2 regions of the Shewanella sp. ULN5 genome follow, and region 1 is predicted to be linked to the other one. Evidence: predicted binding sites of a transcription regulator. Region 1 holds the regulator's gene; the other holds the start of a gene.
The links. The regulator NrdR, encoded in region 1, represses ribonucleotide reductase genes. The targets are predictions, from matches to a motif close to AAACACNANATNTNGTGTTT.

Region 1 (5,980 bases):
TCACCATTATCTTGCGCTTCAAATGACTTCACTTTGGCTAAAATATGGCTCGTATGCTCTTGGTTGCCCAATAACACTAACACCCCACCTTCTTGCGCAATGCGCGCCATGGCTTTTTCTAATGGCCAACTACGCTTTTGATCGCGCTCTGAATGTAATAAATCATTGAAGGTATTTTGTAAGTGAACTCGCACCAAACTATTAGCAGTGACTTCACCTTTTATCAATGCATAGTGCAGTTGATTATCAATGGTGTCTCTGAATGTGACCATATCAAAATCACCAAAACGAGTCGGTAATTTACACTTAGCTTCCCGTACTACGGTCGTTTCTTTATTGTTACGATATTCGATTAGATCAGCAATTGTGCCGATTTTAATACCGTGCTTTTCACTGAAAACTTCTAAATCTGGACAGCGTGCCATAGTGCCATCTTCATTTAAAATTTCAACAATCACGCCCGATGGTTCAAAGCCTGCAAGACGAGCCAGATCGCAACCCGCTTCGGTATGCCCAGCACGAATTAACACGCCACCGTCCTGAGCCATTAATGGAAATATATGCCCTGGTTGCACTAAATCAGCTGCTTTGGCATTTTTTGCCACTGCGGCTTGCACGGTTACCGCTCTATCGTGGGCAGATATACCTGTGGTAACACCTTCTGCGGCTTCAATTGAAACGGTAAAATTCGTCGAAAACTGAGCGTTATTATTGGTGACCATTAAAGGGAGATTTAGTTGTTGGCAACGGGCTTTTGTCATGGTTTGACAAATTAATCCACGACCATAAGTTGCCATAAAATTAATCGCTTCTGGTGTGACACACTCAGCAGCCATGATCAAGTCACCTTCATTCTCTCTATCTTCATCATCCATTAAAATAACCATTTTACCTTGGCGGATATCTTCGATGATTTCTTCTATGCTATGTAAAGCCATGTGGGAACCTTTAATCGTTATTAATTATGATTGCTTGTGGGGTCGAACTTTAGGTTTACGTTTATCTGTTTTAACCTGTTTATTTCATAAATCCGGCATTAGCTAACATTGCCATTGTTACGCCAGATTTAGGATGATGCTCTGCTTGCGGCTGCATTAACCTTTCAAGGTATCGAGCGATCAAATCAACTTCAATATTAACGCTATCACCCGCTTTCAAATTGATCAGTGTAGTTTCGCTGGCGGTGTGCGGAACGATTGTTAATCTAAATGAGTTCGCTTTCACTTCGTTTACGGTCAAACTTACGCCATCTATAGTTATCGAACCTTTATGAGCTATGTATTTAGCTAACGTCGCGGGAGCTGTTAACCAAAACTCTATGGCCTGACCGCGATGCTCGCACACATCAACTTTGGCAATACCATCAACATGACCGCTGACCATATGACCACCTAAACGGGTCGTCGCGGTAACCGCTTTCTCTAAATTGACTTTTTGTCCAACCTTGTAATTTGCAAAACCGGTTAATGCCACGGTTTCTGCAGAGACATCGGCAACATAGCCGTCAGCCAAACATTGCACCACGGTTAAACAAACACCATTAGTAGCGATGCTGTCACCTAATTTAACATCAGATAAATCAAGTTTACCGCTAGCCACGGTCAAACGAATATCATTACCTTTACGTTCAATTTTTCGTAACGAGCCTAGGGCTTCAATAATGCCAGTAAACATAATGACTCACTTATATAGAAAATGCTCAACACTGCTGAACATGTATAATTAACTATTTTAGCCTAAACGGAATATCAATCGTGTGTCTTGGCCGACATTTCGCTTATCTTTTAAGACTATTTTAGGGATCATGTCCATCGTCTGATAATTGGGCAGCAACAACATATCTCGTCCTTCACTCCCCATTATTTTATCTGCTTGGTATAACACAAGCTCATCCGCTAAATTTTGTTCAATAAAACTACCTGAAAGCGTTGCACCCGCTTCAATCATAACACTATTACAACTAACGCCGAGATGCTGTAATAACTCAGTTAAGCAAACGCGCCCTTGCGAGTTAGCATTAACTCTTAGCAAGCTGACATGTTGGGCAAATGAGCATTTTACCTCATCAGAATAATCACGCGTGGAGACCAACAAAATCGGACTTTGAATGTTAAATAACTTAAACGATGAGGTTAGGCGGGCCTTTGAATCCAACACAACCCTTAATGGCTGATGTAGAGATGAGGGTAACAGTGAGCTTTTCAAGCTACCTAATTGCTCATAACGGACATTTAGGCTGGGATCATCGGCTAATATCGTTTCTACACCAGTAATAAGTGCGCAATGACGGGCGCGCATTTTTTGTACATCATCACGGGCAGTAGCGCCCGTTATCCACTTGGATTCACCATTGTTAAGCGCTGTTTTGCCGTCTAAACTGGCTGCAACTTTTACAGTTACCCAGGGAAATCCGGTTCTCATGCGTTTCATGAAGCCGAGGTTCAACTCAAATGCTTCAGATTCTAATAAACCTACGTCAACTTGAATGCCAGCATCTCGCAACATGTTAATACCGTTACCCGCCACTTGGGGATTTGCATCTTTAACAGCAATAACAACCCGAGCAACTTTAGCATTAATCACCCCTAATGCGCAGGGCGGCGTACGGCCATAATGACTGCAAGGTTCCAAGGTAACATAAGCCGTTGCACCTTCGGTTTTGTGACCATTAGCAGCAGCATGGGCTAACGCGTTAACTTCAGCATGACCTTGACCAGCCACTTGATGATAACCTTCACCAATAATCTGACCGTTTTGCACCAAAACACAACCTACACAAGGATTGGGGCGGGTGGTGTACAGTCCTTTGCGAGCCAATTGAATAGCTCGACTCATCATTTGGGTATCAAAAACACTCACGTAAGCCATACACAAAATACTCAGTGGATTTTACACATTTACTTTTGTAACTTAGCGATAGCCTCGCCAAATTGAGAGACATCTTCAAAAGCACGATAAACCGATGCAAAACGAATATAAGCCACTTTATCTAGGCTCATTAATTGTTCCATCATCAAGTTACCAATCATTTCAGAATCAATTTCACGCTCACCTGTCGCGCGTAAAGTGGATTTAATTTTGGTAATCGCCTGTTCTATCTCATCCATCGACACGGGGCGTTTTTCAACCGCTCGGAGCATGCCACCACGTAATTTTTCTTCGTCAAATGGCTGACGACTGCCATCACGTTTTATCACTCTGGGCATAACCAGTTCAGCCCCTTCAAACGTGGTGAAACGCTCATGGCATTCAGTGCATTCGCGACGACGGCGAACTTGGTGACCATCTGCCACCAAACGCGAATCGATAACTTTAGTGTCTGTCGCGCTACAAAAAGGACAATGCATTGAACCTCCACAAAATAAAATGGCCGCTAAAATTAGCGGCCATTAAAGTTTATCCTATTTGTTCATCAAGGTTAAGCTAACCTTTGGCTCAGCTTACACTCTGAACATAGAATCAAGTCTAAAACAGAATTACCCGTAAACTGGGAATTTGGCACATAAAGCCAATACTTGGCCTTTAACGCGCTCAATGACAGCTTGATTTTGGGCATCATCTAAAATGTCACAAATCCAACCCGTTAACTCTTTCGCTTCAGCCTCTTTGAAACCACGACGCGTGATTGCAGGTGAACCGATACGGATACCTGAAGTCACAAATGGTGAACGCGGATCATTTGGCACTGAGTTTTTGTTCACAGTAATGTTAGCGCTACCTAATGCGGCATCAGCTTCTTTACCGGTCAATTCACGACCGATTAAATCAACTAGCATCAAGTGGTTTTCTGTACCGCCAGACACAATTTTGTATCCGCGAGCTAAAAACACTTCAACCATCGCTTTAGCATTTTTAACAACTTGCTGCTGATACACTTTAAACTCAGGCTCTAATGCTTCTTTAAAGGCTACCGCTTTACCGGCGATAACATGCATTAATGGACCACCTTGGCCGCCAGGAAATACCGCTGAGTTTAATTTCTTATATAAATCTTCATCATCAGCTGCAGAGATAATGATACCGCCACGTGGGCCAGCTAAAGTTTTATGGGTTGTTGACGTCACAACGTGTGCGTGTGGAACTGGGTTTGGATAAACGCCAGCAGCGATTAAGCCCGCAACGTGAGCCATATCAACAAAGAAGTATGCGCCAATTTTATCAGCAATTTCGCGCATTCTAGCCCAATCAACAACACCAGAATAAGCCGAGAAACCACCGATCATCATTTTAGGCTTATGTTCAACCGCCAAACGTTCCATTTCATCGTAGTCAATTTGACCAGACTCATCGATACCGTAAGGAATGATATTATATAACTTACCAGAAAAGTTAACTGGAGAGCCGTGTGTTAAATGACCACCGTGTGCAAGGTTCATCCCTAATACAGTATCACCTGGCTTCAATAGCGCCATGAAAACAGCACTGTTTGCTTGCGAACCTGAATGAGGCTGAACGTTGGCATAGGTTGCACCAAATAATGCTTTAGCACGTTCAATTGCTAAGGTTTCAACAACGTCAACATACTCACACCCACCGTAGTAACGCTTACCAGGATAACCTTCAGCATACTTATTGGTTAACTGAGAACCTTGTGCTTCCATTACACGTGGACTGGTGTAGTTTTCAGATGCAATTAATTCGATGTGCTCTTCTTGGCGACAAGTTTCATCTTCAATGGCTTTAAATAATTCTGGATCGTAATCCGCAATATTCATCGCTTTCTTAAGCATGGTGACTCCAACGATAGGTTTTATAGTAGTAGGGTTGCGCGGTATTCTACTCTGCAAATGCAAACAATCCCAGCCTTACAGCATGAATTTAGTTACTTATGAGCAATAGAAAATCTCATGCGAAAATGAAATAGATGATTTTATTCATAAACTTAATGTTTTTATTGTAAAAAACTTTTGATGATTAGATTCATAGATAGCTTAAAACAGTCACTAAAAACACTGTTCTACTTTTGATACCTAAAAGGGCTAATTCTTAAAAGAAGCCTATACAGAGTAGCTGCATAAAATTCTGTATTTATGCATTATCTAACATATTCTTGCTCATCACTATCACCGCCTATTACTTAATTCCCCCTGAAACCTTGATACATAGACTTAGTGCTCAAGGTTTCATAATGATAAAAAACACCCATTTACATCGAAGCGATAAAATCCGATTTAAGTTAGATTCAGATTCCATTAGAATCACACCTATTCAGTGTTCATCAAATAATGGGATCCCATGGCTCAATTTGTATACAGCATGCTTAGAGTGGGCAAAATTGTTCCGCCTAAAAAGCAAATTTTAAAAGACATTTCGTTAAGTTTTTTCCCTGGTGCAAAAATTGGAGTATTAGGCTTAAACGGTTCAGGTAAATCAACATTACTGCGCATTATGGCCGGTATTGATACTGAAATTGAGGGTGAAGCTCGCCCTATGCCAGGACTAAAGATTGGTTACCTACCTCAAGAGCCAAAACTCAATCCAAATCAAACCGTGCGTGAAGCCATAGAAGAAGCGGTAAGTGATGCGAAAAACGCTTTGACCCGTTTAGATGCTGTATATGCCGCTTATGCTGAGCCTGATGCCGACTTTGACGCATTAGCTAAAGAGCAAGGTGAATTAGAAGCCATTATTCAAGCGCAGGATGCCCATAATTTAGAACACATTCTTGAACGTGCGGCCAATGCATTACGTTTACCTGACTGGGATGAAAAAATCGAAGTTTTATCCGGTGGTGAACGTCGACGTGTTGCTATTTGTCGCCTATTACTTGAAAAGCCAGAAATGCTATTACTTGATGAGCCAACCAACCACTTGGATGCTGAATCAGTAGCATGGCTTGAGCATTTTTTACAGGAATATAATGGCACAGTTGTGGCGATTACCCATGACCGTTACTTCCTAGACAATGCCGCGGGTTGGATTTTAGAACTTGACCGTGGCGAGGGTATTCCATGGGAAGGTAACTACTCTTCTTGGTTAG
Region 2 (5,980 bases), on a different contig from region 1:
TTGCAACTCATAAGCTCGAATTTTATTGAGTAATCCAATACCACGACCTTCTTGACGTAAGTATAAGATAAACCCTTGCCCTAATTCGGCAATATTTTGCATGGCCGTCTGCAATTGAAAACCACAATCACAGCGTAAACTGAATAAAGCATCACCGGTTAAACATTCTGAGTGGATACGACCTAAAATAGCATCGTCTGCATTTAATTCGCCAAACGTTAATGCTACATGCTCTTTGCCGGTTTCTGTATCTTCAAAACCGTGCATAGCAAAAACACCCCAAGGGGTAGGTAATTGAGAAGTGGCGATATATTTTATCGACATGAAATAGACCTTACGACAATACTCATTCCCTGAGCTCTATAATATGAGACCGTATTTCCAGAGACTAAATTGCCTTAGAATGGTCGTCGGTTACTCGAAAGTAACCAACTACACTAAAAATTTGAATTGGTATTAAAACTTACTCGGAGCAAAACCCGTTACAGTTTGAATACCCATTTCGCGACCTAATGCGGTCATTGGGTGCACAACAACTAATCCTTTAACTGACTTTTTCAACTTACCCATATCAGCCTGTTCGGCTTTAGTCAGCTCACGCTTGAAAGGTAAGTTTTTAACTTCCCCACCCGCTTTATTTAGCTCACGAGTTTGTTGACCTTTAACGTTAGCAATACGTTTAGTCATTGCGGTGATTTCTTTTTTGAACTGCAGAATGACAACCGCGTCGCCACGCTGCTCAGCCGCCGCTAATTTGCGACGAAATTTATCAAGCTTATCATTCAGTGTTTGCAGTTCTTGCTTTAAATTCATTACTTTACCTTTAAACTAATCAGACAATTGCCATGCGGATTAAATAGACACTATTCAATATGAAACCAGATCGCAATTTAAGGTGGGAATTATATACCCAAAGTGAGCTAATTTGCGAACATCAATCAAAGGTTTGTGCATAATAGCAATAGAATAAATACCACTTCAGCTGGTATTGAGGTTGCCTTTAGCGATATGCTGATTTTATTCCACTATAAATAAGCCCCCCCCAACATGCCGCAATCTCTTTTTAGCGAGTTTCAGGTCAGTCCTAACACGAAAATTAAAAATCGATTTGTAAAAGCGGCAATGGAAGAAAACCTCGCTAATGCCCAACAATTACCCGACGAAAAGCTCTTCAAACTTTACCAACAGTGGGCTGATGGTGGTGTGGGTCTTATCATTACAGGTAATGTGATGATTGATAAATGGGCGATGACCGGACCCGGTGGTGTCGCACTAGAACAAACCACCCCGTTAGCGCCTTTTAAAAAATGGGCAAAAATAGCCAAAAGCAATAACACGAAAGTTTGGATGCAGCTCAATCATCCTGGACGACAAGTCTTCAAAGCTATGGGAGGTAAAAACCTCGCACCTTCAGCTATTGCGCTCAATCTTGGTAAGCACTCAAATTTATTTTCTATCCCAAAAGCGATGATTGATGAGGAAATCGAAGACATCATTTATCGCTTCGGACAAACCAGATATCATTAATGTGTGGTATAAAACACCAGAATTTAGGCTTAACACTCCGGCGATTAATTGGTCAAACAAAACCTTAACAGCACTGGCGACGATGGCCATTATCAAACGGCAACTAAGACGCATGAGTCAAGGGCTAAAGCCTAAACTAACCGACTCACCATTTTTGAGTTTACTCATCGAGCAAATAAAAAACCGCCGCAGAACCAAAGTCTATCGTAGTCAGTTAAAAGAAAAGAGTGAATGTCGTTAATGCGAGATAACAAGCATCAGCAACATGCAAACCATTAGATGCAAAATCAGTGAATGGCGTTATGGTGTTTGGAATAGCCGTTGGGCTGATTTATGAAGATAACACTAAAAACTATAGTGTGTGTAATATACTCATATTATGAGTATTAAATAATATTTAAATGAATAATGGAGCCAACATTGTCAATGCCTAGACTGTTTAATTTACATCAATGGGATGCTGAAGATTTTGGAAAAGTATGAATAATTTGATTTGCGCTGCCCCGCCACTTCAATGACGGATCAGCCAAAGCCTGTTCAAACTTGCCATCAATCAAGACATCAACCAAGGCCACTATCGCAGCTTGTTCTACAGATAACTCGTCCATTTGATAACCTGTCCATAACCAAATGTCTTTTCCGATACACTCTTTTTTGACTCGATGAATCAATTGCAGCACGGCTGAAACATTGGCAGGATGGAGAGGATCGCCACCACTTAGCGATAAACCTCGGCGACGAATGCGAGTATCATTTAAATCAGCAATAATCTTGTCTTCTAACTGCTGGGTAAATTGATAACCCGCATCTACACGCCAGGTAGACTGGTTATAACAGCCCTTGCAAGCATGATTGCAGCCGCTAACGAACAAGGTACATCGTGTGCCCTCGCCGTTAACAACATCAATACTGTGATAAGCGCTATAAAACATTAGATGTGTTTCACCCGACGTTTAACCTCTTCCTGCTTACCATAGTTAAACGGTCTCGCATCTGGACTGCCAAGATATCCACACACACGGCGAGTTACGGAAACTCGGCTTGGCTCGTGGTTACCACATTTGGGGCAAACAAAGCCTTTACTGGTACAATTAAATTCCCCTAAAAATCCGCAATCATAACATTCATCAATAGGGGTGTTAGTGCCGTAATAAGGCACACGGCTATAACTGTAGTCCCAAACATCTTCAAGAGCATCAATGTTATGTTGCATATTTGGATATTCACCGTAGCAGATAAACCCGCCATTGGTTATTTCAGGATAAGGTTGTTCAAAATCAATTTTATCAAACGGATTCACTTTCTTTTCAACATCTAAATGGAAACTATTGGTGTAGTAGCCTTTATCGGTTACCCCTTTTATCAGCCCGAACTCTTTAGCATCTAAATTACAGAAACGGCTACATAGGTTTTCACTCGGGGTACTGTACAGACTAAAGCCGTAGCCAGACTCTTGCTTCCATAGTTCGGTTTTTTGTTTTAAAAACGCCACAATCGCGATCGCTTTTTCACGTAAAAGTTCATCATCGAATACATGAGTTTCAGTGCCATAAAGCGCATTAATGGTTTCGTGCAAGCCAATATAGCCTAATGAAATAGATGAGCGGCCGTGTTTGAAGATTTCACTGATATCATCATCCGCCTTTAAGCGAACACCACAAGCGCCTTCCATATACAAAATCGGTGCAACACGGGCTTTCACCCCTACTAAGCGGGCAATACGTGTATCTAAAGCGCTTTTAGCAACCACTAATCGTTTTTCCAGCAGAGCATAAAACTGGCTTTCATCGCCTTTGGCTTCTATTGCGATGCGCGGCAGGTTTACACTTACCACACCTAAATTGTTGCGTCCTTCATGTACAAGTTCACCATCTTGTTCAAATGTGCCTAAAAAGGAACGACACCCCATAGGGGTTTTAAAGGAACCCGTCACTTTTTCAACTTGTTCATAATTCAAAATGTCAGGGTACATGCGCATACTGGCACAGGCTAGCGCTTGGCGTTTAATATCATAATTTACATCAGCAGCTTTATGGTTTACGCCATTTTTAATGGCAAAAACTAATTTGGGAAATACCGCCGTTTTACGATTTTTACCTAAGCCGGCCATCCGCACAGTTAAGATAGATTGCTGAATTAAGCGCGACTCCCAACTGACCCCGAGACCAAAGCCAAAAGTAACAAAAGGCGTTTGACCATTAGCCGTGTGCAAGGTGTTGACTTCATATTCAAGCGATTGAAATGCATCATGACATTCTTTTTCAGTTTGTGCAGAAGCAAAGGCTTCGGCGTCATCAATACACCATTTTTTACCTATTAGTAGATGTTTTTGATAACTTTTCTGAACAAAAGGAGCTAAGACTTCATCAATGCGATTAATGGTCGTGCCGCCGTAAATATGGCTAGCTACCTGGGCAATAATTTGAGCAGTTACGGCTGTCGCCGTTGAAATCGATTTTGGGGTTTCGATTTCAGCATTACCCATTTTAAAGCCTTCAGTCAGCATGCCCGCTAGATCAATGAGCATGCAATTAAACATCGGGAAAAATGGCGCGTAGTCTAAGTCATGGTAATGTAACTCACCGCGTTCATGGGCAATGACCACATCTTTTGGCAATAGATGTGTTTTGGCATAATGTTTTGCCACAATGCCTGCAAGTAAATCACGCTGCGTCGGAATAACCTTAGCGTCTTTATTGGCATTTTCATTCAGTAGGCTGCTATCGCTTTGTTCAACTAAACCTCGTATCTCGCGATTTAGCTTACTTTTGGTTTCGCGACTGACATCACGGTCATGACGATATTCAATATAATGACGGGCAACAGATTTAAACGGGCCAGACATTAAGATATTTTCAACCGCATCTTGCAGTTGATGAATATCCACTTCCGCCTGTCCTATAAACTGCTTTTCGACTACCGCGGCTAAAGTATGTGCATAATCGCTGTCTGATTGCCCTGCAGAGTCCATTGCTGCGATAACAGCTGCTTCAATTCGACTTGCATCAAATACTGTACGGCAACCGTCCCGTTTAATAACAACCAACATGATTTATTCTCCTTTAGCGCCGCGTAAACTACATATCGACATAAAAAACACACATAACACTATATGTTGTGTATTAAGCGCTAACTAATCATCAGGCGCATTGATCTGGATCATCATTATTTACGCTAAAGGAAAGCAAGATAAATTTGTGCGACTCACTCCAGCGATCATAGTTTTGCCACTTGACCGCTGAAGTAAAACTGACTATTACACGGATGATAAATTAATTTTTAATCGATGCATTGATTAAATGCGCGATATCTTCAACTGCTTTTCTGCCCGCTGCAATGGCTTCTTCGGCGCGGTGAAATTCCATCGTACCTATATCTGTCACGTCTGGAATAATACAAATATCTGGCGGGTCACCCATCAGCCGCGCCCGTTTATGTCTTTGCTCTAAAATATCCATAGATTGAGACATCACTGCCAACATCCCGGGGTGAGACTTACTGCCCATTGCAAACTTGTCGGTTAGACTGGCTATATAATCTTTGCCCTTCCCCAGCAAATCCATAAATCCAGATTCTTGTTGTTCAGTTTGAGCCACTGATTTTTCAACCACTGGCGATTTTTCACTATTAATTTGCTGCGGCAATATCTGTAGCTGGGTGCGCCGATAACCGTTCAAATCGACCGCAATCACAATATCAACGTCAAGTGCCCTGCACAAAGACACCGGCACAGGGTTTACCACAGCGCCATCCACCAACCATCTGCCAGCTTGCTGAACTGGAGGTAAAAATCCTGGCATTGAACAGGAGGCCCGAACTGCATGCCTTAATGGACCTTGCCTAAACCAAATTTCTTGGCCAGTATACAAATCGGTGGCAACTGCAGCAAAAGGTTTGGCTAAACTTTCGATATCGATAGCACCAATGCGTGCAGACATCACATCAAACACTTTCTCGCCGCTAATTAAACCGCCTTTTCGCCAACTGATATCCATTAAACTAATAATGTCCCAACTTGAAAAGCCACATACCCAATTTTTTAATTCCGCTAGGTTATCATTAGCATATGCAGCACCAACAAGTGCGCCAACAGAACAACCAGCAACTTTGTCAGGATAAACGCCCAGTTCAGCCAGCCCTTCTAGCACGCCAATATGTGCCCAGCCTTTCGCAGCACCACTTCCTAAGGCAAGCCCTACTCTTGGCTTTGTTTTGGGTGAATGATGAATCGCTACCATGTATTTAAATTCCTTTGGGATGACGTTAGCTTAAATGTAGGATTTTATTATCAAACATCTGAATTCCAACATCTTGTATAATAATGCTCAAACGATTGATTATGGTTCACTCAATCGACCTGACAATTATCAGCGCTTATGTTAAAACGCATGGAAAAACGCTAACTTAAACCATGTTTGAAACAATTCGCGCAAATGAGAGATAACCTTAATAT

Region 2: the regulator NrdR is predicted to act here: its motif matches at 4,631-4,650, upstream of nrdD (anaerobic ribonucleoside-triphosphate reductase).

Annotation. Positions count from the first base shown of each region.
Region 1 covers NZ_JAPJEE010000005.1:50,546-56,525, forward strand. Annotated here, with positions in the region: gene ribBA (bifunctional 3,4-dihydroxy-2-butanone-4-phosphate synthase/GTP cyclohydrolase II) at 1-938, opposite strand, end outside; gene ORI98_RS06575 (riboflavin synthase) at 1,018-1,674, opposite strand; gene ribD (bifunctional diaminohydroxyphosphoribosylaminopyrimidine deaminase/5-amino-6-(5-phosphoribosylamino)uracil reductase RibD) at 1,732-2,868, opposite strand; gene nrdR (transcriptional regulator NrdR) at 2,898-3,347, opposite strand; gene glyA (serine hydroxymethyltransferase) at 3,477-4,730, opposite strand; gene ettA (energy-dependent translational throttle protein EttA) at 5,236-5,980, shown strand, end outside.
Region 2 covers NZ_JAPJEE010000008.1:58,136-64,115, reverse strand. Annotated here, with positions in the region: gene ribA (GTP cyclohydrolase II) at 1-324, opposite strand, end outside; gene ORI98_RS09595 (YibL family ribosome-associated protein) at 457-813, opposite strand; gene ORI98_RS09590 (hypothetical protein) at 1,048-1,527, shown strand; gene ORI98_RS18145 (hypothetical protein) at 1,475-1,768, shown strand; gene nrdG (anaerobic ribonucleoside-triphosphate reductase-activating protein) at 1,977-2,459, opposite strand; gene nrdD (anaerobic ribonucleoside-triphosphate reductase) at 2,459-4,576, opposite strand; gene rssA (patatin-like phospholipase RssA) at 4,800-5,765, opposite strand.